DNA from 4 places in the Sphingobacterium sp. SG20118 genome. Region 3 is predicted to be linked to each of the others. Evidence: riboswitches for the same ligand, from Rfam matches in the RefSeq annotation. Region 3 holds a riboswitch; each other region holds the start of a gene.
The links. Region 3 has a riboswitch for S-adenosylmethionine ahead of metE (5-methyltetrahydropteroyltriglutamate--homocysteine S-methyltransferase). Riboswitches for the same ligand answer to the same signal wherever they lie in the genome.
Positions count from the first base shown of each region.

Region 1 (7,478 bases), 2.4 Mb from region 3:
AGTGCATAATAATTCTTCTTCTTGCTGTTCTCTTCAAAAACCACGTCTTTATAATCCGTGACGACATGGTATAATGTATCCCGTTCAATTGGGTGACGACCTACATTCCGGATCAGCTCGACCAATTGTTGCGTTGACATACCTGGATTTTGTTCCTCAGCACCTGCCATACTATAGATCTTTGTTGTATCATCTAAAGTGCCATCAATATCGTCAACCCCAAATGCCAACGACATCTGCGCCGTATCACGAGAAATCATTGCCCAGTATGCCTTTATATGAGAAAAATTATCCATATATATACGGGCTATTGCATAGTTTCTTAAATCCTCAATAACAGAAACCTCAGGAACATGGGACATTTGATTTTCTTTATTTCTAAATTTTAATGGAATAAAGGTTTGGAATCCTCCAGTCTTATCTTGTAGTTGACGAAGACGCTCCATATGATCCACACGATGCCAATAAGCTTCAATATGCCCATATAGCATAGTTGCGTTGGTATGCATACCTAATGAATGAGCCTGCTCATGGATATCTAACCATTGCTCAGCGGTACATTTATCGTGCGCTATCTTTTCTCTGATTTCTGGATGGAATATTTCAGCGCCTCCACCAGGCATTGAATCCAAGCCACAGGACTGTAAATATTTCATACCTTCATAATGGCTCAGCTTCGCCTTCTTGAAAATGTAATAATACTCTACAGGTGTTAGCCCTTTTATATGTAATGAAGGACGATGCTCTTTGCACTTTTTAAAGAACTCTGCATAGAACTCTAGATTTTGTTTTGGTACAACGCCACCTGTAATATGTACTTCAGTGACAGCTTCGTCATCATACTTCTTTACGATATCCATCATTCCTTCTACATCCATCTCCCAGCCTTCTGCTCGTTCCTTAATCATACGCGAATATGAACAAAACTTACAGTCGTATACACATACGTTTGTAGGTTCAATATGAAAATTGCGGTTGAAATAGGTAACATCTCCATGTCTTTTCTCGCGAATATAATTCGCCAAAACACCCAAATAACCCAATTCGGCTTTTTCGTAAAGGTATACACCTTCATCAAATGTGATACGTTCTTCTTGCATCACTTTATTTGCTATACCTCTTAACTCACTATCCAAAAGTGGATTAGAGATTAAGAAGTTTAATTTTTCTTTAGCATCCATTAGCATGTCTCCTAGTCTATAGCAAATGTACCAAAAACAAGGCTAAATCCGTAGAATTTAGCCTTGTTTTTGGTACATCAATATGAGGTCAGCAACAATTAGTCTGTGAATTGTTGCATATCTATCAATTTTCTATATAAGCCTTCTTTTTGAATCAATTCGCTGTGACTTCCAAACTCTACAATTTGTCCTCCATCGATAACAACTATTTTATCTGCATTCTGAATGGTACTCAATCTGTGTGCAATGACAATAGTTGTCCGATTGTCCATGAGTTTATATAACGAATCTTGGACTAGTTTTTCTGATTCGGTATCCAATGCCGACGTTGCCTCATCCAACAACATGATTGGTGGATTTTTCAAAACAGCTCTAGCAATACAGATTCTTTGACGTTGGCCACCTGAAAGTTTTGCTCCACGATCACCAATATTTGTTTGATAGCCTGCTTCAGTTTTTAAGATAAATTCATGCGCATTTGCAATTTTTGCTGCAGTCTCCACCTCTTCTTGAGTTGCATTTGTATTCGAAAATGTGATATTATTAAAGATACTATCGTTAAATAAAATAGACTCTTGATTCACCATTCCAATCATTCTTCGCAAGGATTCCTGATCCAAATCCCTTAAATCTATGCCATCAAATAGAATTTTACCTGCAGTGACATCCATAAAACGTGGGATCAAATCAACTAGCGTAGATTTTCCTCCACCAGATGGTCCTACCAACGCAATTGTTTTCCCCTTTTCGATGGTTAAATTGATTCCTTTCAAAATAGCTTTCTCTCCATAAGCAAAATCAACCTGCTGTAATTCAATAGATTGATTGAAATCAGATACTACTTTCGCATTGGGTTTATCCGTCACCTCACTTTTCGTGTCGATCAATTCCAAAACACGTTCACCTGCCGCAATGCCATTATGGATATTACTAAAGGCATCCGTCAATGCCTTTGCAGGACGCATAACCTGTGAAAATATAGCGATATAGGCAATGAATTCAGAAGCTCCAAACTCGTCACTACCTGACAAAACCAAATTACCTCCATATAACAAGATAATGGCAACCATGATTACACCCAACAATTCAGAAACAGGTGATCCCAATTGTTGACGTCTCGCCATTGCACGCATAATACCTGCATAATGATCATTTTCATCATTGAATCTTTTTTTAACGAAATTCGTACCATTAAATGCCTTGATGATACGAACTCCCGATAAAGCCTCATCCAGATAAGAAATCATATTGGCATAAGATGTTTGACCTGCGATTGCTTGTGCCTTTAAAGTTTTCACAATTTTAGATATGAAAAACGCCGATATAGGAATCACGAGCATGGCAAAAAATGTTAATTTTGCCGATATGATAAAGAGCATCACTAAATAAGCAACTAGCTGAAGAGGCTCTTTAAATGCAACTTGTAAGGTACCTGTAACAGAATATTGTACAACCTGAACATCAGATGAAACTTTTGAAATAATATCACCCTTACGTTGCCCATTAAAAAAACCCAAATGCAGGTCCATGACATTGTCAAAAACTGTCTTACGCAAATTCAACAACGTATGTATACGTAAATTCTCCATTATACGCTGTGCTAAATAGCGAAATAAGTTACTAATAAACACAGAAATAACGATGACTATACAGACGTATTTCAGAGCACCGTAAGCACCAAATTGTTGGTTTGCTAAACTAGCGTAGTAATTAAAATGGCCAAGAATATCAAAGTATCCTTCTGGTTTTTCTAATACTGCCTGTGCAGAAACCTGATCAGTATTAAACAAAGTCTGTAATAACGGAGCTAATAAGGCCAAGTTTAAAGTACTAAATACAACCGTGATTAACGTACAGATAATGTACGGGACTGCATATTTCTCAATGGGCTTGGCAAAAGATAATAACCTAAAGTAAGTTTTCATTTATAATATTAAAGTAGCAAAAATAGTAAAATTACCCGCAATACGTGAGGAATACTTACCTATAGAAAAAATCTTGCATCTGGATGATAGAATTAATTTTCTTCAACAATTAGCAATTAAAGCGACAAATTACTATTATTTTAATAGAAAAACCCTAATTTAGTCTTTGTAAATTGTAAAATACCAGAATATAATGCAGATAGAAGTTGCCAAAAGGTTGCAACAAACCGAAGAATATTATTTCTCCAAAAAATTAAGAGAGATTGACGAGCTTAATAAAGCAGGGGCTCGCGTGATTAATTTAGGCATTGGAAGTCCTGACCTACCTCCTCATCCTGAAGTGATTCAGACATTGAGCACGGAAGCGGCTAAGACTAATGTACATGGTTATCAAAACTATAAAGGATCTCCGGTTTTGAGACAAGCTATTGCAGATTGGTATCAACGATATTATCATGCTACATTCAATGCAAATACAGAAATCTTACCCTTGATAGGGTCTAAAGAAGGTATCGTCCATATTTGCATGACCTATTTACAAGAAGGAGATCAGGTTTTAATACCTAACCCTGGCTACCCTGCCTATGCTGCAGCAGTTCGTCTAAGCGGGGCAACAGCAATCACCTATGATTTAGCTGAGGAAACAGATTGGTTACCGAACCTAAAAAAGCTTGCTGAAAACGATCTGTCGAAAGTAAAATTAATGTGGATCAATTATCCTCATATGCCAACCGGTGCAAGTGCCAGTGAAGCATTCTATCATGAATTGATTGCCTTTGCAAAAACACATCATATTTTGATCTGTCATGATAACCCATATAGTTTTATATTGACCGACGCTCCTAAAAGTATTATGTCCATAGATGGGGCAAAAGAAGTCGCTTTGGAATTAAATTCGCTCAGCAAATCTTCTAATATGGCCGGATGGCGTATCGGTATGTTGGTTGGCGCAGAAGAACGCATCAATGAAGTATTGCGATTCAAAAGTAATATGGATTCGGGTATGTTCTTACCAGCTCAGCTTGCTGCAGCAAAAGCATTGCAGCTGGATAAAGCATGGTATCAAGAGTTGAACACCATTTATAACGAAAGAAGACTTCTGGTATTTGCTATCATGGATTTACTGGGCTGTGTTTATAAAAAGAATCAGGTGGGTCTATTTGTCTGGGCTAAAGTTCCTGAAAATTACGCGTCAGGATACACTTTAAGTGATGAAGTTTTGGATCTCGCACGTGTATTCATCACACCTGGAGGAATATTCGGCAGCGCAGGTAACACCTATATTAGAATTAGTTTATGCGCCTCAGTTGAAGTTTTAAAAGAGGCAATTACACGGATTAAGGTAGCAAAGGAAACGAATTAAGATTAGAATAACATGATAAATATAGCCATTATTGGCGTCGGTTTAATTGGCGGCTCAGTCGCCATGAAACTAAAAGAAAAAAGATTCTGCGATCAAGTTTTTGGTGTAGACAAAAGTGATGCAAACCTTAACAAAGCAATGCAAATTGGCTTCATTGACCACAAAGCGACACTGGAAGAAGCTTTGGGAAAATGTAAGGTTATCATTTTAACTGCTCCTGTAGATGCAATCATCGCTTTAGCACCAAAGTTACTCGATCAAGTAACAGATCAGGTTATCGTTGACATGGGCTCTACCAAACTAAATATCTTACAATTGATTTCTGACCACCCTAAACGTGGACGCTATGTCGCTGCGCATCCTATGGCAGGTACAGAGTATTCTGGACCTGAAGCCGCGCTCCCAGATCTGTTTAAAGATAAAATGATGGTCTACGTAGAGGCATTTAAATCTGATGAAGATGCCTTCGAACTAACAGATTCTATTACTGAATTGCTGGAAATGCGTTCTTCTTTTATGACAGCCGAAGAGCATGACACTCACACAGCCTATGTCTCTCATATTTCACACTTGACCTCTTTTGCTTTAGCCCTAACAGTTCTGGAAAAAGAGAAATCGCAAGGTAGAATTTTTGAGTTAGCAGGTTCCGGATTTGAATCAACAGTACGTTTAGCGAAAAGTTCACCTGATATGTGGACTCCTATTTTCAAACAAAATAGAGTAAACGTATTAGAAGTATTGGAAGAAAACATCAAACAGCTTCAAGCCTTGAAAGATGCCATTCAAGACGAGAATTATAGCGAGCTACATAAACTCATTAAAAAATCGAATAAGATTAAGCGCATTATAAAATAGACACTTTACACCATCTTGTAAACATTGTGTGTAAAGTGTCGAAGGACCATTATATAAAAAAGATAGGAGGCAATGCTCCTATCTTTTTATTCTGGTTACCTCAAACACGTAATCCATCTACACTCCTCTAAATCCTTGTTTTATTTAATTATTTAAATAAATAGCACAAAATATTTTGCTTTATAAAAATCAAGGCATATATTTGCAATGTACTTCAAATAGAAATACATCTAATCAAAACCTTTCAATCAGGTCTTGATTTATAAAGAAGTGGCGAGAGACTGGCTCAATGACCCACTGGCAACCTTCAAAATACGTTTGAAAAGGTGCCAATTCCTGTCCAAAGTAATACTGCTTTGGAGGATATAAATGAAACGACAATGATAATCACATTACAACAAAACAAGAAGGTAAATTCTAAAACCAACGTAACAAGCTCAACTTTTGCATCGACTTCGACGCGAATGTGTTGGCACATGTTTACGTTTTCTTGTTAATCAATCTGTTTTTAATTTATTGATTGCGAGTACATATTCATGTGCGAAGCCCTATCCCCTTTTTACTAATGAATCTTTAACTAATTAATTATAACTACAATGTCTACAAATAAAAATTTGAAATTCGAAACACTTCAAGTGCATGCAGGTCAAGTTGCTGACCCAACAACTGGTTCACGTGCAGTGCCTATATATCAAACAAGTTCTTATGTATTTGAAAACGCAGAACATGGCGCTAATTTATTTGCATTAAAACAATTTGGAAACATCTACACACGTCTTCAAAACCCTACAACAGATGTTTTTGAAAAACGAGTAGCTGCTTTAGAAGGTGGTGTAGCTGCACTAGCTGTTGCTTCTGGCCAAGCAGCGCAGTTTATTGCATTAAACAACATTTTAGAAGCTGGAGATAACTTTGTTTCAAGCAGTAATGTCTACGGTGGTACTTATAATCAATTTAAAGTAGCGTTCAAAAGAATAGGTATTGATGTACGTTTTACAAAAGAAACTACAGCTGAAGACTTTGAATCATTAATCGATGAAAACACAAAAGCACTTTACTTGGAAACTATCGGAAACCCAAGTTACGATATCCCTGATTTTGACAAAATAGCTGCTGTTGCTAAAAAACATGATATTCCATTTATTGTTGACAATACATTCGGTGCAGCCGGCTATTTATTCAAACCTTTAGAGCACGGTGCCTCTGTAGTTGTTCAATCAGCAACAAAATGGATTGGTGGTCATGGAACTAGCATCGGCGGTGTTATCGTTGATGGTGGAAATTACAACTGGGGAAATGGTAAATTTAAACAATTCTCAGAACCATCAGAAGGATATCATGGATTGGTATTTGCAGACGTATTTGGTATTAATGGCCCATTTGGCAATATCCAATTTGCTATCCGTGCGCGTGTAGAAGGGCTACGTGATTTTGGTCCTGCAATATCGCCTTTCAACTCATTTCAACTGATTCAAGGTTTAGAAACATTATCCCTACGCGTTCAGCGTCATGTAGACAATACGTTAGAAGTAGCAAAATGGTTAGAATCACATCCACAGGTAGAAAATGTAAACTATCCAGGATTAAAGAGTTCACCAAGTTATGCTAACGCTCAAAAATATCTAAAAAATGGCTACGGTGCTGTTCTTTCTTTCCAAATTAAAGGCGACGTAACAAAAGCTGATGAATTTATTGACAGTCTAGAATTAATCAGTCACGTGGCAAATGTTGGAGATACAAAAACATTAATCATTCACCCTGCGGCTACAACTCATCAACAGCTTAGTGATGAAGCAAAAAATGCAGCAGGAGTATTTGTAGGCTTACTTCGTTTATCTGTCGGTATCGAGCATATTGATGATATCAAAGCAGATTTACAACAAGCATTCGATAAAATAAAATAATTCAGATAGCAACATTATATAAAGCGCAAAAAATAACTATGAGTAAGAAATTAACGATTGGAATGTTTGGATTCGGAGTTGTAGGGCAAGGATTGTACGACATTATCAAGACTAAAAACTTAAATTTAGAAATTAAAAAATTTGTCATCAAAAATGCTGACAAACAAAGATCACTACCTGCTGAATTATTCACAACAGATGCTGAGGCTATTCTCTCAGATCCTGAAATCAATACCGTTGTAGAATTGAT
Region 1 is NZ_CP172826.1:2,557,535-2,565,012, forward strand. It holds gene mqnE (aminofutalosine synthase MqnE) at 1-1,181, opposite strand, end outside; gene ACFX5U_RS11945 (ABC transporter ATP-binding protein) at 1,280-3,106, opposite strand; gene ACFX5U_RS11950 (pyridoxal phosphate-dependent aminotransferase) at 3,300-4,469, shown strand; gene ACFX5U_RS11955 (prephenate dehydrogenase) at 4,482-5,324, shown strand; SAM riboswitch class I at 5,582-5,696, shown strand; gene ACFX5U_RS11960 (O-acetylhomoserine aminocarboxypropyltransferase/cysteine synthase family protein) at 5,921-7,228, shown strand; gene ACFX5U_RS11965 (homoserine dehydrogenase) at 7,267-7,478, shown strand, end outside.
Region 1: it holds a riboswitch for S-adenosylmethionine, as region 3 does, so the genes downstream of both, ACFX5U_RS11960 (O-acetylhomoserine aminocarboxypropyltransferase/cysteine synthase family protein) here and metE (5-methyltetrahydropteroyltriglutamate--homocysteine S-methyltransferase) in region 3, are expected to answer to the same signal.

Region 2 (7,478 bases), 880 kb from region 3:
CCATTGTGCCAGCAGATCACTCATCTCTTTCAAAAGACGTAGGTAGTAAAAATTCTTTTGGAATGCTTCGTAAGTGATGTAGGTGCTAAATTTATCCTGTAATATTTTAAAGTTTTTTAAAATTGGTAAAATTGCTTGTTGCAGGGAGTAGTTGACTTCTTTTTTACCATCTAAAAATGCATCTTCCTTATCTATCAGGTCAACATATTTAAGGATGAATTTTTGGAGTTCAGTTGTACTTTGTTTGAATACATTGACCGTTGAATTGGAAAGTGAGTATATCGGATTTCTACTTTTTCCTTTCAATTCTGCGACATCGATATTTAAGGATTTAAATGTTGTTGTAAAATTTTTAACTTCTTCACGCAGTGCTTCTAAGAATACTTTAGTGAAGGTTTCTATTTCTTTATTTAATGTATTGAACACTTTATCCGAATCCTGAGATAGGAGGTGTTTGTCAAACTCTTTAAAGTTTTCTGAGAATATTTCATTCGCCAAACTCGTTAATTCACGGCGATAGTTCCAATTTTCATTGTTTGAGATTTTCTTTTCAGCATATTCGATAATCCATTCCAATAGATCAGGTCGTTTATCCAAGAGTTGATTTAACATCACGGTGAGGTCTTGCCTTACCTTACTCGTATTCATCTCTATTTTATATGCTGCATCCAAATTGAGTTCATAAGTAAAGCTTCTAATCACTTTTTGTGAAAAACCATCAATGGTACTGATGGTGAAGTGGCTATAGTCATGCAATATTTTACGGTAGACACGGTAAGCTTTTTCCTGAATCAGATCAGTATTCCAATGAGAAAATTGATTCAAGAGCAAGCGTCTATAATCATCGATCTTTCTGGCCTGATCCCCTTGCGCTAATCCTTTTAGAACAGACAGGATTCTTTCTTTCATCTCGGCTGTCGCCTTGTTTGTGAAAGTGACTGCTAATATTTCGCGATAACTGTTTTCTTTTGAAAGTAATAAAGTTAAATAGTGGACGGTTAAGCTGAATGTTTTGCCTGATCCAGCTGAGGCTTTTAATATTTTTAGTGGCGCTATCGATGACATGAATTCAATTTGATTTGGAAGGATGAAAATACGCTTATTAATTTGAATAGACAAAATTGTCTATGCGTTTGACGCTGTAAGAGATGAAGTAAAATTACGAATAAATTCCTTTTGAAAATTCCTTGATTGCTGTATAGATAAAGATGTTGTCGTGAGGATAGTATTAGATTGCGTTCTTGGCGATTCCATCATCTTTCTTATTTTGTGGGAGTTGCCCTTTCTTTTTGTCTTTTTACTTTCAATAATCCTTTGTATCTTTGCGTCCCCTCTTGCATGTAGCTCGGGGGATATGTTGAATACATAAATAACAAGAAAACATGGCAACTAAAATCAGATTGCAAAGACATGGTAAAAAAGGACGTCCTTTTTACCACTTAGTAGTAGCAGATGCACGCGCACCACGTGATGGTAAATTCATTGAACGTATTGGTTCTTACAACCCAAACACAAACCCAGCGACTATCGTTTTGGATTTTGAAAAAGCTTTGGATTGGATGAATAAAGGTGCTCAACCTACTGACACAGCTCGTACTATCCTTTCGGATAAAGGTGTTTTATACAAAAAACACTTAAATGGTGGTGTTAAAAAAGGTGCATTTGATGAAGCTGCTGCAGATGCTAAATTTGTTGCTTGGACTGAAGCTAATGATGCTAGAATCTCTGGTAAAAAAGATGGTTTAGCAACTACTAAAGCTGAAGCTAAGAAAATTGCATTAGCTGCTGAAGCTAAGAAAAAAGAAGCAATGGCTGCTGCAATTGCTGCTAAAAACGCTCCAGTTGTAGAGGAAACTCCTGCAGAAGAAACTGAAGCTCCAGCTGCAGAAGAAACTGAAGGATAATTTTTCTTTCATACAGTATCAAGAAAGCCGGTTTCACTATGAGCCGGCTTTTTTTTTCAAGAATGTAGTTTCTACTCCTATACATACTGCAATTTTGCAGATATATATTTAAATTTGCCCTTTCAAATAAGAACATGACCATAGAAGAAAGTTTTTACATCGGTTATATTAGTAAAACTCGCGGACTAAAAGGAGAGCTTCAGCTTTTTTTTGAATTTGAAGATTACCAAGATTTGGACTTTGATGTCCTATTTGCCGAAGTCAATAAAAAATTAGTACCTTACTTTGTAGACAATATCAAGTATCAAGCAAATAGTACAGCATACTTGAACTTAGAAGACGTCGATCATATCGATAAGGCACAACCTTTAGTCCGTAAAAAAATATACCTTCCTAATGATAAAATGCCTGAGCGAGATCCTGATGATTTTAGATATACAGACTTAATCGGGTATATAGTCATTGATGAGACGCATGGTGAGCTTGGCAAAATAACACATGTGCAGGAAATGCCTCAGCAATTTATAGCAACAGTCGATTTCAATGGGAAAGAGCTCATGTTTCCATTAAATGATGATTTAATGTTGGGCATTGATTCTGAAGGCCAAGTTTTAGAGGTAGATCTACCTGAAGGATTAGTCGAATTGTATAAAGAGATTTAAGTATTCGGATTAAATAATAAAACAAAAAAGTTATTGCATGAAAATGTAATAACTTTTTTGTTTTATTAGGCATCCGTTGAAATTAGTATTTATTGCCTTATTTAATACAAGCTATTAATATTATTTTGATTATCAATTTCTATTACCGATATTAGCGATGCTTATAGAGAAAGGCAGAGGGAATAGACCCAATGAAGCCTTAGCAACCTGTTATTTTATAAGGTGCTACATTCTACCCCAACTCAGAGATGGGAAAGATAAGTTGAAACAAGTCTACTTGTGCATTTCGATGTAAGCCAACCAAATCACTTTTAAAAAAAATTAATGAAAATCGTTGATCATATCAGTAATGCCAAAGGAAAAACTTTATTTTCTTTTGAATTGTTGCCCCCAGCTAAGGGTCAAGGTATCCAAAGTATTTTTAAAACAATGGACTCACTTATGGAATTCAAGCCTCCCTTTATCGATGTGACTTATCATAGAGAGGACTATATGTATAAGAAGCATGAAAGCGGTTTGCTAGAGCGTGTTGCTTATCGGAAACGTCCAGGGACAGTCGCTATCTGTGCAGCTATTATGAACAAGTATAAAGTGGATGCTGTTCCACATCTTATCTGTGGTGGTTTTACGAAAGAAGAGACAGAGAATGCTTTGATTGATTTGAACTTCTTAGGGATTGATAATGTGTTGGTTTTACGTGGAGATGCCAGAAAAGGTGATGCTGACTTTATTCCTACTGAAGGTGGCCATGCATTTGCTACGGACCTCTTAAAGCAGGTAGATGACATGAACAGAGGTCAATATTTACACGAGGATATTGTAAATTCTGAGAAAACAGATTTCTGTATCGGTGTTGCAGGTTATCCAGAGAAACATTTTGAGGCTCCCAATTTTAATACCGACTTCAAATGGTTGAAAAAGAAGGTCGAGATGGGTGCCGAATTTATCGTTACGCAAATGTTTTTCAATGTAGAAAAATATAAAGAATTTGTCAATAAGTGTAGAGAAAATGATATTCATGTACCTATTATACCAGGGTTAAAGCCTTTGACGACAAAAAAGCAGCTGATTACGTTACCGAAAATTTTTCATTTAGATATTCCAGAAGTATTGAGTGAAGCGGTATCAGGGTGTAAAAATAATGCCGATGTAAGGCAAGTCGGAGAGGAGTGGTTGGTACAACAGTGTAAAGAGTTAATTGACTTCGGAGCCCCAGTTTTGCATTTTTATACCATGAGTAATCCTGGTCCTACTCGGAGTATTGTTGAGAAGTTATTCTAAAGAAAAGTAAATATTAAAAAGAAACCTGCTGCACTTCAGATGTAGTAGGCTCTTTTTTTGTGCGCTGTATTTTTTGTTAAAAAAGGTTAATCCATATCATATGAAATCTCCTTTTATTATATTTAACTCAAAATCAAAGTGCGAATTGATTTATCGCAGGACTAATTAAACCTTTAAACCGATGAACTATACGAAAGTGAACAATATGTTAGGCTGGCTATGTGCTATCATGGCAACAGTAGTTTTTATTTTGACAGCCGAAAGAACAACAAGTTGGTGGGACACAGGCGAATTTATTGCCTCAGCTTATAAACTTCAGATTGTTCATCAGCCAGGTGCACCCTTATTTCTTATGTTGCAGAATATATTTTCAAATTTCGCTTTAGGTAATGTATCTCAGGTTGCTTTTTGGATGAATGTAGGGTCGGCTGTCTGTAGTGGTTTAACAGTGTTGTTCTTATTTTGGACCATTACAGCTTTAGCTAAAAAAATCACATATTCCGATAATCGCCCACTTGATAGAAACCAGCTTATTAAAATAATGGGGGCAGGTGTGGTTGGGTCTTTAGCCTATAGTTTCTCCGATACATTTTGGTACTCAGCAGTAGAATCCGAAGTCTATGCTATGTCTTCCTTATGTACAGCAGCGGTGTTTTGGTCCATTCTGAAGTGGGAGGTAAGAGCCAATAAACCGCAAGCAGATCGTTGGCTTATTGTTATTGCTTACATCATTGGACTTTCAATTGGGGTTCATCTATTGAACTTATTGGTTATTCCAGCTATAGCACTCATTATTTATTTTAAGAAAACCGAAAGGACGACTTTCTGGGGGATTAGTAAAGCGATGTTGATTGGATTCGGAGTTCTAGCTCTTATTCTCTGGGGAGTAATCCAATACCTCATTAAGTTTGCCGCCAAATTCGATTTATTCTTTGTCAACACCCTTGGATTAGGATTTGGTTCGGGGATACTGGTTTTTGTGGTATTGATTATAGGAACATTAATTTATGGTATCCATTACTCCATAAAAAAGGGGAAAGCAGCGTTGAATACAGCAATTCTGGCAACTTGTTTTATTTTATTGGGTTATAGCTCTTTCACCATGGTTTTGATTCGGGCCAATGCCAATCCCTCGTTAAACAATAATGATCCCGAAAATATCTTTTCTTTTTTAGGTTATTTGAGTCGAGAACAGTATGAATCAGAAACCGTTAATAAAGGGCCCATACTTTGATGCTAACCCAACAGGTGTGAATGAACGTATTGATTATAGAAAAGACAGTCATCAATACGCAGCAATAAAAAGATCTTCAAGCTATCAATTTGATCGAGAGACCATTTTTCCAAGGATTTATAGTCAAAAACCATATCATCAATATTTTTATAAAGGATATTTAGGCATTGAAGAAGGAAGACAAGCAAATTTTGCTGATAATTTAAAATTCTTTTTTAATTATCAGATTGGGCATATGTATGCGCGATATTTTCTTTGGAACTTTGTCGGGCGGCAAAATGATCAACAAGGGAACGGATCATTAGCAGAAGGAAACTGGTTGTCGGGTATTCAAGCGATTGATAATTTGTACTTAGGGGGACAATCTAAATTATCGGATGAAATGATTCATAATCCCTCTCGGAATACCTATTTCTTCCTCCCCTTATTAATAGGGATCATGGGAGCCTTATGGCATTTTAAACGGAATATGAAAGATGCAGCTGTCGTTGGTTTGTTATTTGTTTTTACAGGCTTGGCTATTGTTATTTATCTAAATCAATCCCCTTTGCAACCACGTGAACGAGATTATGCCTATGCAGGATCATTTTATGCCTTCACCATATGGATTGGTTTGGGGGTGTTTGCTATTTCGGAATTTCTCAAAAAATATATAAACGAAAGAAATGCAACGCTGATGGCAACATCATTATGTCTTATTGCCGGTCCCTTGATACTTATTAATCAAAATTGGGATGATCATAATCGATCGGAGAAATCATTGGCAAGAGATGTCGCAAAAAATTATTTGGAAACCTGCGCCCCCAATGCTATTCTATTTACTTATGGCGATCATGATACTTTTCCACTATGGTATTTACAGGAAGTAGAAGGTGTACGACGAGATGTGAGAATAGTAGTGATTAGTTATTTGACTTCCGATTGGTATTTCCGCCAAGTGAAAAGTGGAACTTATCAAGCCGCAGGACTACCTATAACCATTCCGAATGAAAAGGTTGCTAAAGGAATTCGTGAATCTTTGCCTTTCCATGACCTGAATTTGGCGGGTTCTACAGATATTAAATTATTGTTGGATTTTTTATTATCCGATAGTAATGAGAATAAACTTCAAATGCGAGATGGGCAATATGAAAACTTCTTGCCAACAAAGCATTTTAAACTTGCTGTCAATAAAGTTGATGTCATTCAAAACCATGTCGTACCCAAAGAATGGGAAAGTGAAATAGCAAATCATCTGGAGTGGACTTTTAATAATGATTACGTGACACGGGCAGACTTAGGCTTAATGTCTGTTCTTGTCAATAATAATTGGCAAAGACCAATTTATTTTTCCGCTATGGTCCCAAGTGAAAATTTGATGGGATTGGATAAATATATGGTAAATGAAGGGTTTGCCAATCGTTTGATGCCCATAGAAGCAAAACTTGCTGAAGGTGAATCCTTAATAAATGTGGATAATCTGTATAAGAATATTGTTGAAAAATATGCTTGGGGAAATATTCATCAAGCTACTTATATCGATACAGACACCTTTCGTTTTGCCGGCATGTATGCAGAGGAAATTTTCGGAAAAGCAGCAAGAACACTACTTGCACAAGGGAAAACGGAAAAAGCTCGACAAGTAGCTATAAAAGCATTTAACCAATTACCGCAACGATTATATAGTATGTCTGATGTGACGAGCTATGCCGATGTTATTGATACACTTTATAAGACAGGAGAGACAAAATTTGCTAATCAGCTAGTTGATCGTAATATGAAGTTTTTAAGCGAGCATATGGACTATTATCAACAGCTGGCCATAGATAAGCCAGATGCGGGTTTGGAAGTTCGCAATATAAAAACAGCTATTGACTCTGTCGATTTATACGAAAGAATACTTGCAGGTACAAGAGAAAAAGAACGTTATACCTATGTGGCTGATCTGGGGCGAAAGTACAAGAAGATGTATCTCGGAGAGTGATAGATAATAAAAAGGGGAAGCATTTGCTTCCCCTTTTTATTACTGTCCTTTTTTTACTTCTTTTGCCCAAGAATCTTTTAATCCAACCGTACGGTTGAAAACTAGATGATCTGGGGTAGATGTCGTATCTAAAGTGAAATATCCTAATCGAATAAATTGATAACCTTTACCTGGTATTGCATTTAATAGATCAGGTTCTATAAAAGCTTTACTGATTTTTAAGCTATCAGGGTTAATTGATTCTTTGAAATTTTCTGCAGCAGTAGGGTTTTCATCGTTAAATAAACGATCATATAATCTAATTTCTGTTTCTTTAGCGTGAGGTACAGAAACCCAATGAATCGTTCCTTTCACCTTCATTCCTGACGTATCTTCGCCAGATTTTGAATTTGATATATACGTACAATGTATTTCTGTAACTTGACCATTTTCAT
Region 2 is NZ_CP172826.1:4,212,176-4,219,653, reverse strand. It holds gene ACFX5U_RS19410 (UvrD-helicase domain-containing protein) at 1-1,065, opposite strand, end outside; gene ACFX5U_RS19405 (30S ribosomal protein S16) at 1,383-1,904, shown strand; gene rimM (ribosome maturation factor RimM) at 2,039-2,566, shown strand; SAM riboswitch class I at 2,725-2,830, shown strand; gene metF (methylenetetrahydrofolate reductase [NAD(P)H]) at 2,891-3,847, shown strand; gene ACFX5U_RS19390 (protein O-mannosyl-transferase family) at 4,029-5,081, shown strand; gene ACFX5U_RS19385 (hypothetical protein) at 5,044-7,044, shown strand; partial or broken gene ACFX5U_RS19380 (glutamine--tRNA ligase/YqeY domain fusion protein) at 7,084-7,478, opposite strand, start outside.
Region 2: it holds a riboswitch for S-adenosylmethionine, as region 3 does, so the genes downstream of both, metF (methylenetetrahydrofolate reductase [NAD(P)H]) here and metE (5-methyltetrahydropteroyltriglutamate--homocysteine S-methyltransferase) in region 3, are expected to answer to the same signal.

Region 3 (7,478 bases):
TAAACGTGTTCGTGAGCATTTTACAGATATAAAAGGATTTCTTGAATATAAGAAAATGAATAGTTTGAAAGATATAGAAAAGTAACAATCAAAAAAAGCTCCTAAAATTGTTTAGGAGCTTTTTTTTTAATCGATGTCTGACTTTTTTCCTCCTCCAAAAAGTTTGGATACAATCCAAAGGATTAGACCCACTACAATGACGACTACGATAATGCCTGACCATACACCTGCTTTGAAAATGCCCTCAATTACCGAGCAGCTCGTTAAAGAAAGGCAAGTTAACAGGATAAATACTATTGGAAATATTCTCTTCATGATATATTGTGTTTTAATAAAGAACAAGCATTAGGTTCTAATGTTTGTTCTTTACATTCATTTTTTCTAGAAAGGTAAATCTTCTTCTATCGTATCTTCAGAATTAACAGTAGTGTTTCCTTTACTTGATTTAGACTTGCTCATCACAATAATGTTTTCAACTTTAATCTCAGTTAGTGTTCTCTTGCCGTTAATACTATCCTCAAATTCGCGGTAAGTTAGTTTTCCTTCTACTAATACCTGTGATCCCTTTTGGCAATGTTTCTCAATGATATTATTGAGGTTGCCCCATACAACTAGGGTGTGCCATTGGGTTTCGTCCACCCACTCTCCGGCTTTGTTCTTAAATAAATCTTTGGTTGCTAGTCTCAGCGTAGATACCTTGGTTCCGCTATTACTTGTTTTGATAATGGGATCCCCACCTAAATGACCAATTAACTGAACTTTGTTTCTTAATGTACTCATAACTTTAGCTTTAAATGATATAAAATTGTTTAACTTCAATAATTATGTTCTTCAACAACGTCGAATAACTGCTGTAAAAGTCAGAATTAGAATAAAATTTAGTCGGTTATTAAACGTTTATATTCGACTGTAAGCGTTTGTAAACGTTTGTTGTCGTTTATTTTTTAAGCTTATGTTAGAAAATGTTTTAAAAATTTGTTTGGAATGCAATCAACCTATACGTGGAAGAGCTGATAAGCGGTTTTGCGATGATAATTGTCGGAATAGCTATAATAATCGACAGAACAGTGACCATACGAACCTAGTACGAAAAATCAACTACACACTACGTAAAAATAGACGTATCCTGCTAGAGCTTTTGGGGGAAGAGGGGATGTTAAAGGTTAATAGAGAAAAATTGCTGCAACAGGGATTTGACATGAAGTATTATACAAATACTTTTATAAATGTAAAAGGGCAAACCTACTTTTTTGTTTATGAATATGGTTATTTGGTCATAGAAGGTAGTATGATTTTAATTGTTAAAAGAGAGCCAAAATAGAGAATAAAATTATGGGTTATCGCTATTTATGTTTCCATTAAGATTAATTCATGAGGTGAATTTTATCACATATCCACAATTTCTGAAACTATATGAGATGCTATGAGAACAGGATAATTATATATGATTGACTATGGGATTAATTTTTCATGAACTTTTTTGCCATAGTGGTCAGTGCCATAGAATAGGAGATATTCTACTTGAGTTCCTAATCCGGAAGTTCCCTCTTTCTGTTTGATGAATATCCTTTGAAGATTAAGCTTGTGCCCATTGACTACAGTTTCTACATAGGGCTTACCTGTTTTGTCAATTTTGAGGTATAGTGGTTGATTGGCATAAGACACAATTTTGATTTCAAAGGTATTGTTTTCCAATTCTTTTGATTTAATACCATATGCAAATTTTTGTTGGATACCTGTCAGGGGTCTAATTTCTCCATTTTTATCATATAAAATACGGTAGTTTTTAATCGGATTTTTATTGTCAAAATTTAATTTATCAATCATGTTAGCTTCATAAACATAAGTGTTATGACCTTCACTATGCTGAATATAGAAAAGAAATTTTGGATTGATTGCTGGTGTTGGATAACCTTCTTGTGCAAAGCTGCTTATTGCTGTGCAAAATAGCAAGTATATGGAGTTGATCAGATTCTTCATCTTATGGTTATTTTACTTCCGTAAAAATAACTATTCTTGACTTAGAATTAAGCGGTCACGTTCAATATATTAAAAAAGCAAGCCCGAAATAAAATACATCGGGCTTGCTATAATTTATAATACTAAATTTCTGAACTTATTCAGCTCTTAAGATTTTAGCAGCTGCAACCATTGCTTCTAAAGCAGCTTTAGTTTCAGGCCAAGCACGAGTTTTCAAACCACAGTCAGGGTTTACCCAAAGTTGTGCTGCAGGAACTACAGCTTTTGCTTTGCGTAATAATTCAACCATTTCTTCTGTACTAGGTACGCGAGGAGAGTGGATGTCATATACACCTGGACCTATATCGTTCGGGTATTTAAAATCAGCAGCAAAAGCGTCTAATAACTCCATTTGAGAACGAGATGTTTCAATCGTGATTACGTCAGCATCCATTGCAGCGATATCTTCGATGATATCATTGAATTCAGAGTAACACATGTGTGTATGAATTTGTGTATCATCGTCTACATTTGAAGAAGATACACGGAATGAGCGGACTGCCCAATCCAAATATTGTTGTTGATCAGCTTTGCGTAATGGAAGGCCTTCGCGTATTGCTGGCTCATCAATCTGGATAATTTTGATACCTGCTTTTTCTAGAGCTTGTACTTCATCTAAGATCGCTAATGCAATTTGGTATGTTGTGGTAGAACGGGGTTGATCGTTACGTACGAATGACCATTGTAAGATTGTTACTGGACCAGTTAACATTCCTTTTACAGGACGGTTAGTTAAAGTCTGTGCATAGGCTGACCAACGAACTGTCATGTCTGCAGGACGGTATACATCGCCATAAATAACTGGAGGTTTAACACAACGTGAACCATATGATTGTACCCAACCATTTTTAGTGAATGCGTAACCAGCTAATTGCTCACCGAAATACTCAACCATATCATTACGCTCGAACTCACCGTGAACTAGAACGTCGATATCTAATTGCTCTTGAAGGCGGATTGTTCTTTCTGTTTCTTCGGCGATTTCTTTATCATACTGCTCTTGAGAAATTACACCTTTTTTCAAGTCTGCTCTCCATTTACGAACATCTTTCGTTTGTGGGAATGAACCGATAGTTGTTGTTGGGAATGCAGGAAGGTTAAATTTTTCTTGTTGTGCTTCTTTACGTGAAGTAAATGTAGAAGTACGTTTAGCATCATCATCAGTGATATTTGCAGTACGTTCTTTAACTTCTGGTTTATGAATCAAGGTAGAAGTACGACGATCTTCAGCAGCAGCTTTATTTGCTTCGAAACGCTCAGCAGTTTTTGAATCTACTTCGCCATCAGCTAAAATCGCTAAATCTTTTACCTCAGCTAATTTTTGTTTAGCAAATGCTAACCAATTTTTCACTTCTTTTGGTAGTGATTCTTCATTGTCTTCGTTATCCAAATCGAAAGGAACGTGTAGTAAAGAACTCGAAGGTCCAATTAATACACGGTCTTTACCTAAAGCATCAACAGCTTTTTTGATTTGTGCTAAAGATTTTTCATAATCATTTTTCCAAATGTTACGACCTTCAACAACACCTAATGAAAGTGTTAATGAGGCTGGAACTTTTGCTAATATGGTGTCGAGTTGGTTTTCACCTCTTACTAAGTCAACGTGAACAGCGTAAACAGGTAAGTTTAATGCAGTTTCTTCATTGTCACGTAAAGCCTCGAAATATGTTGTTACAATAATTTTGATGTCTTTAGCTGCAGCAGCTAATTTCGTGAATACACTTGTGTATAATGCACGTGTTGCATCATCAATATCTAATGCTAAAAATGGCTCGTCAATTTGTACATATTTTGCACCAGCGGCAGCCAATTTGCCTAGGATTTCTTCATAAACAGGAACTAACTTGTCGATTAAATCGATACGGTTGAAACCAGTTTCTTTTTCTTTACCTAATAATAAGTATGAGATTGGGCCGATTAAAACTGGTTTAGTTTCGATACCCAAAGATTTTGCTTCGTTATATTCGTTTAGGAACTTTTCTGAAGTTAATTTGAATTCTTGATTTTTCACGAATTCTGGAACGATGTAATGGTAGTTTGTATCAAACCATTTTGTCATTTCCATTGCCGTAACATCAACACCATCTTGTTGGAAGCCACGTGCCATTGCAAAGTAAAGATCTAAGTTGTAGCCATTATCTTTTGTATCTAAAAGAGATTGGTATTGTGCAGGAATTGCGCCTACCGTTAAAGTCAAATCTAAAACTTGGTCATAAAATGAAAAATCATTTGAAGGAATCAAATCGATGCCAGCATCTTTTTGAGTTTTCCAGTTGCCTTCACGGATTTTCAGTCCAGCCTGCAATAATTCTTGCGCGCTGATTTTTTTAGCCCAATATGCTTCATTGGCCTTTTTCAACTCGCGAAAGGCACCTACACGTGGGTAACCTAAGTTGTTCGTTAGTAACATAAATATGAGATTATTTTATTTGTTCAACCTTAACGAAGCAAGAAATTAGAAGAGTTTTGTATTTGAAATAAAAAACGATCAAAAATTCTTGAATCTATTTTACTAAATTTTTTGATTGCTTTTAGAGAGGAGGGCACAGGATATTTTGTGTCTAGCTTATCATTCCCAATTTGATTGGGTAGAATGTAGCACCTTGTCAAATGACAGGTTGCTAAGGCTTCATTGGGTCTATTCCCTCTGCCTTTCTCTATAAGTGCTGTAAATATCGGAATTTCTTTTAGAAAAACAAAGTTTTTATAACTTTTGTGAAAAAATGACAAAGAATCGTGTATTATAATTGAAATGTAGCAACCATTCCGAGTTGTTTGCCATTGTAAAATGGAGAGGCCATCGTGAATGGAGTTCTTTTTTTTGATTGTAAATGTTTATCGAAGAGGGGTAGCAGCCAATATGCAATTTTGGTTCCCATGATTCCGATACCTGCGCCCATTGCTACATCAGAAAACCAATGTTTATGGTTATACATTCTGAGGTATCCTGTTCCTGCAGCAATTGTGTAACCTGCAATTCCATACCAAACAGATTGATCTTTATATTCTTGCCACAACATCTCTGCTCCTGTAAAGGCGATTGCAGTGTGTCCTGATGGGAATGACTCTTGGTCTGCTTGGTCTGGCCTCCAAGTAGGGGTGGTATGCTTAATTGTATATACAGTTGAGAGGGTGATAGCGTGAGAGATTGTGCTAATTGCCAAACGTTCTTTGAGACTGTGTTTACTGGGTATCCCGAGTATATCAAGACCATATACAGCTGCCGAAGGAATAAAAAGTGTGAGATTATCGAGCTTGAATGTTTTCGACGGATTGTTATTTATTGCATTGTTTATTTGTTCATTTTTATGTTTTAGGTAAGGGCTTTTTAAGGATACTATTCCATACGTTATTAATGTGGCTGGGACAAGTAATTGCTTGTATGATATCTGTTTGACTTCGGCTTTAGAATTAATAAGTGATAACGAGTCACTTTGGGCATGGAGAGATGTTGAATAGAAGGATAGTAAGAGGCTTAAAAATAATAGGGATGAAATTTTCATTGTTGTACTTAAATAATAATTTTACTTGGCATAAAGTGAGCGCGTATTTATAGCGGTTTTCTAACTTAGATAGCTCATCGATATGAATGCAAGAAGTTCTCTGTATCACATCAACGATTATGACGCCTTTTTATTGAGGAAAGCTTCAATTTAAAGAGACGCTATATACATCTCTTTAAATTGAAGCTTTTTTTAGCTTACTAATAATTTATAACCTTTTCCATGCACATTGACAATTTCTACTTTAGGGTCATCTCTTAAATATTTTCTTAGTTTACTTAAGAAAACATCCATACTTCTGCCCGTGAAGTAATTATCATCGTGCCAAATTTTTAATAGGGCTTCTTCTCGTGTTAGTACATCATTTTTCTTTAGACATAGCAGTCGAAGTAGCTCTGCTTCTTTTGTAGATAGTTTTTGCTGTAGTCCCTTGTGTGCAATTTGTTGACTTGTATAATCGAAGAAATACTCTCCGATTTCAAACTTATCACTAATAACTTGTTCATCTTTTTCCCTTACTACTCGTTTAAGTAATGCATGGATGCGAAGAAGCAATTCTTCTACACGGAATGGTTTCGTGATATAATCATCTCCACCGAGCTCAAATGCTTCCGTTTTATCTTCCATCATACCTTTTGCTGTCGCAAATATGATAGGGGTCGTGTTGTTTATTTTTCTTATTTCTCTACCAACTGTGAAGCCATCTTTTTTTGGCATCATGACATCTAGAATGCAAAGATCAAAAGTGTTTTTACGAAATTGATTAACTGCATCTTCTCCGTCCGTGCAAAGTGTGACGTCAAATTTACCTTTCAGTTCTAGGTAATCTTTTAACAAATCCCCTAAGTTTGGGTCGTCTTCTGCTAATAATATCTTCTGCATATTCTTATAGTTTTGTTCGAATATTGATGATAATATACGAAATTAATATCGGTTTAATTTTTTATGGGTAATGTTATTTCAAACTGAGTCCATTTGTCTTTCTCGCTTTTAACTTGAATTTTACCGTTCATTCTTTTGATTATATCATAAACGTAGGAAAGCCCTAAGCCAAATCCTTTTACATTATGTATATTTCCTGTTGGGATTCGATAGAATTGATCAAATATTTTTATTAAATGGTCTTTTGCCATTCCTATTCCATTATCAATAATAGTAATTTGGATACTGTCCTTTGTGTTTTTTGTTTTTACTGTGATTTGAGGATTATCTTTGCTGTATTTTATGGCATTATCAATCAAATTGAAAAAGACATTAGAAAGATGTAGCTCATCGCCAATAATTGTATCATGCTTTGCTTCTAAGTGATGCTCAAAATGGCCTCCTACTTTTTGTAATTGTAATTGCATGCTGTCAAGTACTGCGAACAAAAGATCATTGATGCGAATAGTTGTTTTTTCTAGTTTTAATGTTTCCTTTTCAAGACGGGCTATGTCAAGAACGCGTTCAATATGATTACCTAAGCGCACATTTTCATCATAGATGATATTCGCAAGTCGTTTCACACGACGTTCATCCGAAATAATTTCGGGGTCACGTAGTGATTCACTTGCAATCATTATGGTTGCAACAGGGGTTTTAAATTCATGAGTCATATTGTTGATGAAATCTGTTTTCATCTCTGACACTTTTTTTTGCTTAAAAATAATTAATAGCGTATAGGCAAAACATCCGATGAGCAGAAATAGCAAGGCTAATGTTGGTAAAAGGAGATAACTCATGTTGTCAACTATAATTGTGCTTTTTCGAGGGAAATAGACGCTCAATCTTCCTGGGGGGGAGCCAATATCACCTTTAAATAGTGCCGTTGAATAACGTGTGATTTTGTTTGGCTTGATGATATTGTCTATTGTCTGTACACTGAATACGATGTTGCTACTGTCTCTAACCTCAATATTAAAAGGATATTTAATATCGCGTTCAGCCAACTCTTCTTTTAATAAATTCTGGATAAGA
Region 3 is NZ_CP172826.1:138,450-145,927, forward strand. It holds gene ACFX5U_RS00665 (ABC-F family ATP-binding cassette domain-containing protein) at 1-85, shown strand, start outside; gene ACFX5U_RS00670 (hypothetical protein) at 127-315, opposite strand; gene ACFX5U_RS00675 (single-stranded DNA-binding protein) at 382-780, opposite strand; gene ACFX5U_RS00680 (hypothetical protein) at 953-1,321, shown strand; gene ACFX5U_RS00685 (DUF4833 domain-containing protein) at 1,453-1,980, opposite strand; gene metE (5-methyltetrahydropteroyltriglutamate--homocysteine S-methyltransferase) at 2,117-4,429, opposite strand; SAM riboswitch class I at 4,583-4,685, opposite strand; gene ACFX5U_RS00695 (phosphatase PAP2 family protein) at 4,761-5,522, opposite strand; gene ACFX5U_RS00700 (response regulator transcription factor) at 5,715-6,404, opposite strand; gene ACFX5U_RS00705 (sensor histidine kinase KdpD) at 6,458-7,478, opposite strand, start outside.

Region 4 (7,478 bases), 580 kb from region 3:
CGTTTTTTTTTATTTTGTTACGGTTGCACATAATTACTGTAAAAGTAGAATACGTTGGTTTTATATCAGAAATAATTATCTTCACTCTAATTTAAATCGAGAACTTATGATGTTAATCTAAAATAATTAGTGGTATTATATATATGAAGAAGTTTCTATTTACAATAATGATTCTTATTGTTGGTAAGGTGGTCCTTTCCCAAACGAAAAATCAATTGAACGTTTTGCAGATTAATATCTGGCAGGAGGGTACGTCCGTTCCAAATGGTTTTCCGGCTATAGCCGATGAAATCATTGATAAGAAAGCAGATGTTATCTTATTCAGCGAAGTTAGGAATTATAAGGAGACCGATTTTGTACAACGTATTTTGGACGAATTAAAAAGAAAAGGTTCTACATATTATGGTATAGCGAGTGCACCAACATTAGATGTAGCATTTATTTCTAAGTTTCCTATAAAACAACAGCAGCCTTTGTATGATGAGGTAAGTAAAATGGGTGGCGTGTTGAAAAGTAAGATTCAAGTTGCTGGAAGAAATTTTACATTTTATTCGGTTCATCTAGATTATACCAATTATGCCTGCTATCTACCGAGAGGTTATGACGGTGTTACCTGGGAAAAATTGGATGCGCCCATTGTAAATGCTATAAGTATCCTAGAAGCCAATCGTAAGGGAAAGCGTGATGATGCAATTCTTGATATCATTATAGACGCCGACAAAGAATCGAAAGATGCTACAATTGTCATTGCGGGAGATTTTAACGAACCCTCACATCTAGACTGGATTCACGCAACAAAAGATTTGTTCGATCATAGAGGTGCTGTAGTTTCCTTGGGATTGTTCTGTATTATTGACAAAAGCTGGATTCGTAGATAGTTTTAGAGAAAAGTATCCAGATCCTGTTACACATCCAGGATTTACATTTCATCATTTAATAAAGATGTAGCCATTGAAAAGCTTACTTGGGCACCTTTGGCAGATGAGCGTGACCGGATTGATTATGTTTATTACACAACGAATAAACCGCTTCATGTCACTGCGGTCAAAATTGTTGGTCCTGCAGAAACGGTGAGATTTGGTAAAAAACAAGAGCAAGATAGCCAAGATGAGTTTTTATTGCCCAAAGGTATATGGCCTACCGATCATAAGGCTTTGCTGGTGAAGTTTGAGTTTTAAACAGTTTATGATAGAGTTAAGCTTTGATTTAGGTAAGCTAAGTTTTTTTGGTTATTAGTAGACCTAAAGCTTCATATCTATCCATATAAACAACCACAACATATGCCCAGTGATAGGTATCACAGGCTATCATGGCATAAGGGTATATTGAGTTTAAAAGAGATATAGTCTACAATGAGAAAAGGGCGCATCAATTAGCAATCTATCACTCTTTTATAAGGAATATTTTATAGCGGTATTATGAGTTATATTTGAACAACTAAATTGTCGTTCACATCCGTCATAAAATAAATAAGAGTACTGAAATATTCCTAAATAATCTGTCTCATGATAGTTCGCATGCTAATAGTTTTTGTATTGGGGGCTTAAGTTGTAATAATGGAGGCTTCAACAGGAACACTTTATTGTTTTCATGAAACACAGTTAGCCTGTTGGAAAAGCCTTTGGTTCAAATGTTATCCACTTATTCATCATGAGTAGTTATTGTCAATGCATGGACAACCCCTTTTTTGATTTTAGTAGCTTGATATCACATTAATAATGGGAAACAATCTATAATACTGCTTGGTTATCTGTTGAAATGAAGGAATTATGTTGAATAACTACAGCATTACTAAAAAAAAGCTGTTAGTTATTGATAAGTTGTTCATACTTTTTGCGTAGCGGAGAAATTATGGGCACTAGATATCTATCTATTCACAGCCATTATCTACTTGTTGTTAGTAACTAGCTACTTGTTGACAATAAATGTCATCATTTGTCGACTAAAGGTCTTCTATTTAAATGAAGGTATGCTGTTATTGGGAGAAGGTGGTAATAGATTTAAACAATAGGAGGCATGATATCGAAAAAGTGACTAGCGAAAGCCTAAATGTAGTTCCGGTAAGCGGTAAATTAAGTCTAGTAATGGGTCCTACAGGCGTTAAAGGACATTTTTCATGAGTACTATCGCATAGTAACAATGGTTTAATAGGGTGTAACTATATGGTTGTTGTGGTAACTTACTCCAATCCTATCAGCTATCACCGGTTGTCAGAATTGAAAAGGTGGAGCTCGCTAAAACAATATGTTAAAATATTATCACTCATTAAGAGGAGCGTTTAAATAGTCAACGTTCTTCTCAGTGAGTGATAAATCAACTAGAAAGTTCATTCTAAAACGGAATTTGCTTTACTGAATAATTGGAATAAGCGTATTTTCCTCTAACCTCACTGCCACATGCTTTATCGAGGTAAAACCATCTTCTCTTGAAATAATGTTTGAAAGATCTAAGCCTCTTTTTGAGAAGGTACTGAGTAGAGCGGTACGAAATGTAGATTTGGAGGAACCCCAACCTTTTCCGGATATGGTATCATTGTTGAGTTGTATCAGTTCGTTAATCGAGTAATAACTGAATTTTTCTAGTAAATGTTGATAAAGATTTGTTGTAGCCATACAATTTAAAAATTTAAAGGATTAAACCATAAACTGTATCCAGATATTTTTGGTCGAAACCCATATTAATTTACCACCGTGGTTTCTCAACTCGGTTGGTATTGCATCGTGCAATTCTGAATACTCTACAAATATAGTAGATTTTATTTTTATTCATAATTTTTTTTAAAAATAATTGGATATTTGAAAGTATGTTGATGGTTTATTATCGCTGTCTACTATAAGATGGATTGGGAGTAAGATATGTAATACTTGTGGTATTTTTGGTTTGTGAACAAAAGGGGATGATCAGTTTTCCTGAGGATAATAAAGCTGGAGTGTTACTGCGATGTCGAATGTCGAGCCTTTGTTAGTCAATTTGAAGTAAAGGTGTTACTTTTTTTTCTTAAGCTAAGTCAATAGAAAATAAATAGCTATTCTTTAAGATAAGCGATTTTTTTACCTCAAAAAAAACCGCTTGAACTTTTTCATATTCCATAAAATCTAGAATATTTCAGGTTTAAGAGATTAATAATTTAACATTTTAATTGAAGAAACTGAGAATTCATTATTTGTAACGCGTTCGGATATTTATTTTTATCAGTGATAATTTATTAAGTGATTGTTACAAACTTGTTTTAAAGTATTTATCTGTTAATCAGCTGCTTGACTTTAGATATCTACTTTTTACTTCTTTTTTGTTATTTCTTCATTGTAAAATCGAATTATATTATAATATTTGTTTTAACATATTTTAACAATAAGGTCGTTGAAATATGTGTTACGAGCCATCAGTTCCATTGACTGAATAAAATATTTGTAGAAGCTGAAAAAGTAATTTTTGCAACATACAAAAATTGAGCAATCGACCAAATTCTTCAATATACTTTGAATTGAAAATTACATAATCATTTAATTATGTAATTTTCAATTTTGAGATAATTTTTGAAAGGGTCTGATTTTAAGAAAAGAAACTTACTTAACCAAAGTCTTTTTTTATTGAGACTTTAACTTTAATAAACACAAACATATGAAACAAAAATTACTCAGTTTTTTACTAGGTGGTGCTATTCTTACATCAGTAGCATTTGCACAAGAAAAGAAAGTTAGTGGACGTGTTTTAGGTGACGATGGCAGTGGACTGCCAGGTGTTACCGTAACCGTACAAGGAACTAGTCAAGCAACTCAAACAGATGCTAACGGAAACTATTCTATAAATGTTCCAATTGGAAAAATTTTATTATTTAGATCCATCGGTTTTACGGATAAAACTGTTGTAGTTCGTAACAACTCTGCTTTATATAATGTGTCTTTAGATGGTTCAACCTCAGCATTGGATGAAGTTATCGTTACTGGATACGGTACACAACGTAAACGAGAAATTACAGGATCTATTACATCTATAAAAGGAGAATCTCTTCAGGACGTTCCAGTTCCCTCTCTAGATAAAGCATTACAAGGACAGGCTGCGGGAGTCCAAGTTTCAACTACCTCAGGAGTATTGGGACAAGCTGCAAAAATTCGTATTCGTGGTACAAATTCAATATCTAGTTCAAGTAGTCCCCTTTATGTAATAGATGGAATTCCTTTTTTATCCTCGGATAATGGTGCAGTTATGGCTAATAACCCTTTGGCAGATATTAATCCAAATGATATTGCAAATTTAGAGGTTTTGAAGGATGGTGCTGCAACCGCTATTTATGGATCTAGAGCTGCAAATGGTGTCATATTGATTACGACTAAAAGAGGTAAAGTAGGAACGCCGGTCGTTACGTATGATGGTTGGGTAGGTGTTTCTTCGCCTTCTAAATATTTAGATCTATTAGATGCTAATCAATTTATTGAAATTACAAACGAAAAATTGACTAATTCTAATAGGCCAATTGCTGCATTTGAAACAAAAGACCCAACATCTGGGGAAGTTTATAATAAGGATTGGCAAAAAGAAATTTTTAGAACCGCTCTTCAACATAATCACGCATTATCTTTTAGTGGAGCTACTGATAAAACTAATTATTACTTTTCTGGAGGCTATACAAATATGCAGGGTATTGCTGATGCCAATAGTCTTCAAAAATTTTCTTTAAGAGCTAAAGCTGAGCAAAAGGTATTTAATGATAAAGTAACAATCGGGTTTAATTCGGCGGTAAGTAATCAGACCAATTATGGATTCAATTCTTCTGAAGCTGGACTATCGTCTAATGTAGCGGCAGCAATATTTGCATTCCCAAATGTTCCAGCCAAATGGGCAGATGGTAGCTATAATCTCTCGAGTGATTTGAAAAGTCTTGGACAAGGCTCAAATCTATTGCCAATTTATGGTAATTATACGAATCAACGTTATGTCTTAGATAAAAATATTTATAAGTCAAGCATTTTATCTTTTAATGGCAATGGTTTCATTAATGTAGACATCTTCAAAGGTTTAAGTTTTAGATCACAAATCGGTGTGACTACTCAAAATGGTGAAGATTTTCTTTATTGGGATGCAGGTCATGGTGATGGACAAAGTGTGAATGGTCGTGTGTATCAATACTCGTTGCCAAGAAATTTGTATAACTGGCAAAATTTGTTAAACTATTCAGCTGATTGGACTGATAATTCTTTATCCATTGTCGTTGGTTCTGAATATCAGAAGTCTAAAACACGTTATTTCTTTGCTCATGGATTTGATTTATCTTCTAATTATTTTGCTGAGAACGAAAATATAATATCTGGATCACTAGGAAATCAGCTACTTGGAGGAGCTGCATCAGAGAGGGCTTTCAATTCAATATTTGGTAAAGTAAATTATGCTTTTAAAGAGAAGTATTTGCTATCTGCATCAATACGTCATGATAAGCTGTCTGATTTACCTTTTGGAGAACAAGGAGCACTTCTACCTGGTGTATCGGCAGGTTGGGACGTTGCGAAGGAGAACTTTTTTAATAGTGACCTAATTTCTCAATTTAAAGTTCGTGGTGGTTACGCTAAGGTTGGTAATACTGAAATTGGTCTTTATCCATATGCTGGATTGTATTCAGCAACCCAATATGGCGCTGAAAATGGTATATATTTCTCTCAAGCGGCAAATGAAAAGTTGAAATTTGAAACGAGTTTTAAATGGAACTTTGGTGTGGATTTGGCATTTATGCAAGATAGATTTTTCTTTACTGCGGATTATTTTGTGAATGATATTAATAATATGATTCTAGCAGTGCCAACTCCACCATCATTAGGCATTCCAGATAATAGAATTTCGCAAAATATAGGGTTGATGTCGAATAGAGGTGTCGAAGCTAGTTTGTCAGGTCTTTTATTAAATAAAGGAGACTTCTCATGGAGTACAAATTTAAATGCTACCTATGTAAGTAATAATGTTGAAACTTTGGCAGGAAGACCTATTCCCTATAATTATCATAGAGTAGAAGTGGGGCATGCGATAGGTTCATTTTATGGTTATGAATTTGCTGGAGTTAATAGTCAAAATGGAAACTCACTTTTTAACAAAGGAAATGGAGACATTGTTCAAAATATAGGAGGGACGAGTAATTATGCCTTTTATGATGTTGAAAATCCTACTGATGTTTCACGGAGAGAGAATGCTGCATTGGGTGAATCTGACAAGAAATGGCTAGGTCAAGGTAATCCAAAGTGGTTTGGTGGATTTAACAATACTTTTAAGTATAAGGATTTTGATTTGACGGTTAATTTCAGTTTTTCAGCAGGATTTAAAATCTACAATAAAACCAGACAAGAGCTTTTGAATAATACCAATTTTGCTAATGCTGGAACTGAATTATTAGATAGATGGACTACACCAGGTCAACAAACGGATGTTCCAAAATTGTATTACGGTGTTGATAATGCACTTAATCTTAATGGAAGTTTGAATAGTAGATTCTTAGAAAATGGTTCGTATCTGAGAGCTCAGCGTATTGGAATGGGTTATAATTTTTCAAATGCAAATTTCTTGAAACGTATTCTAGTTACCAAATTACGGGTCTTTGCAACTGTAGATAATGCATTTGTATTAACTGGATATAAAGGCTTAGATCCAGATCTGGCAAATAGTTCTACTTCCAATGCACAACCTGCATTAGATTTTAGATCTAATCCTATACCTCGCACATTTACTTTTGGTGTAAATGCATCATTTTAATTTAGGCTTTTATAAAATTTGAAATAAATATGAAACTAAAATATATAAGTACCATTGCCTTAACAGCAATACTTTTGGCTTTATCTGTAACTTCTTGTAAGAAATTCACTGAACTACAACCATTGGATAAATTATCTGATAAGACGGCATTTACATCAAAGCAGAACATTGATTTAGCTTTGAATGGTGTCTATTGGCAGGCTGCTGTAGGGCGTTATGATCCGGGTACGGGCTTAACTACTGGTCGAGGTTATCCTTTTGGTGGGGCTTCTATAGAACAAGGTGAGATGCGTGGGGAAGATATGATAAATCTTCAGGCGTTTTACCAGATAACATACGAAGGTACCTATACTCCTACTACAGCAAACAATGTAAATCATTGGGAACAACTTTATGCATTGATCAATCAAGCAAATGTTTTCATAAAAGGAGTTGAAGGTGCAGTTGCTAGCGGAGTTTTAACACAAGAAGAGAGTGATATATATAAAGGTGAGGTTCTATTTTTGAGGGCTTTGGCACATCATGAATTAGTGCTGCATTTCTGTAAACCTTATGCTGATAATAAAGGGGCTAATCAAGGTGTACCTTATCGTACTAAAGCAATGATGGGTACTACTGATGTAGAAGAGGGTTTGTCTGAAAAACGTGGAACCGTAGCTGAGGATTATGCCAAAATTATTGAGGATCTTAATAATGCAGAATCATTTTTACCGGCAACTAAATCTAATAAATCTCTTTCAATTTCT
Region 4 is NZ_CP172826.1:718,830-726,307, forward strand. It holds gene ACFX5U_RS03365 (endonuclease/exonuclease/phosphatase family protein) at 144-878, shown strand; gene ACFX5U_RS03370 (hypothetical protein) at 975-1,178, shown strand; gene ACFX5U_RS03375 (5-oxoprolinase) at 2,349-2,612, opposite strand; SAM-I-IV-variant riboswitch at 2,648-2,741, opposite strand; gene ACFX5U_RS03380 (SusC/RagA family TonB-linked outer membrane protein) at 3,622-6,732, shown strand; gene ACFX5U_RS03385 (RagB/SusD family nutrient uptake outer membrane protein) at 6,762-7,478, shown strand, end outside.
Region 4: it holds a riboswitch for S-adenosylmethionine, as region 3 does, so the genes downstream of both, ACFX5U_RS03375 (5-oxoprolinase) here and metE (5-methyltetrahydropteroyltriglutamate--homocysteine S-methyltransferase) in region 3, are expected to answer to the same signal.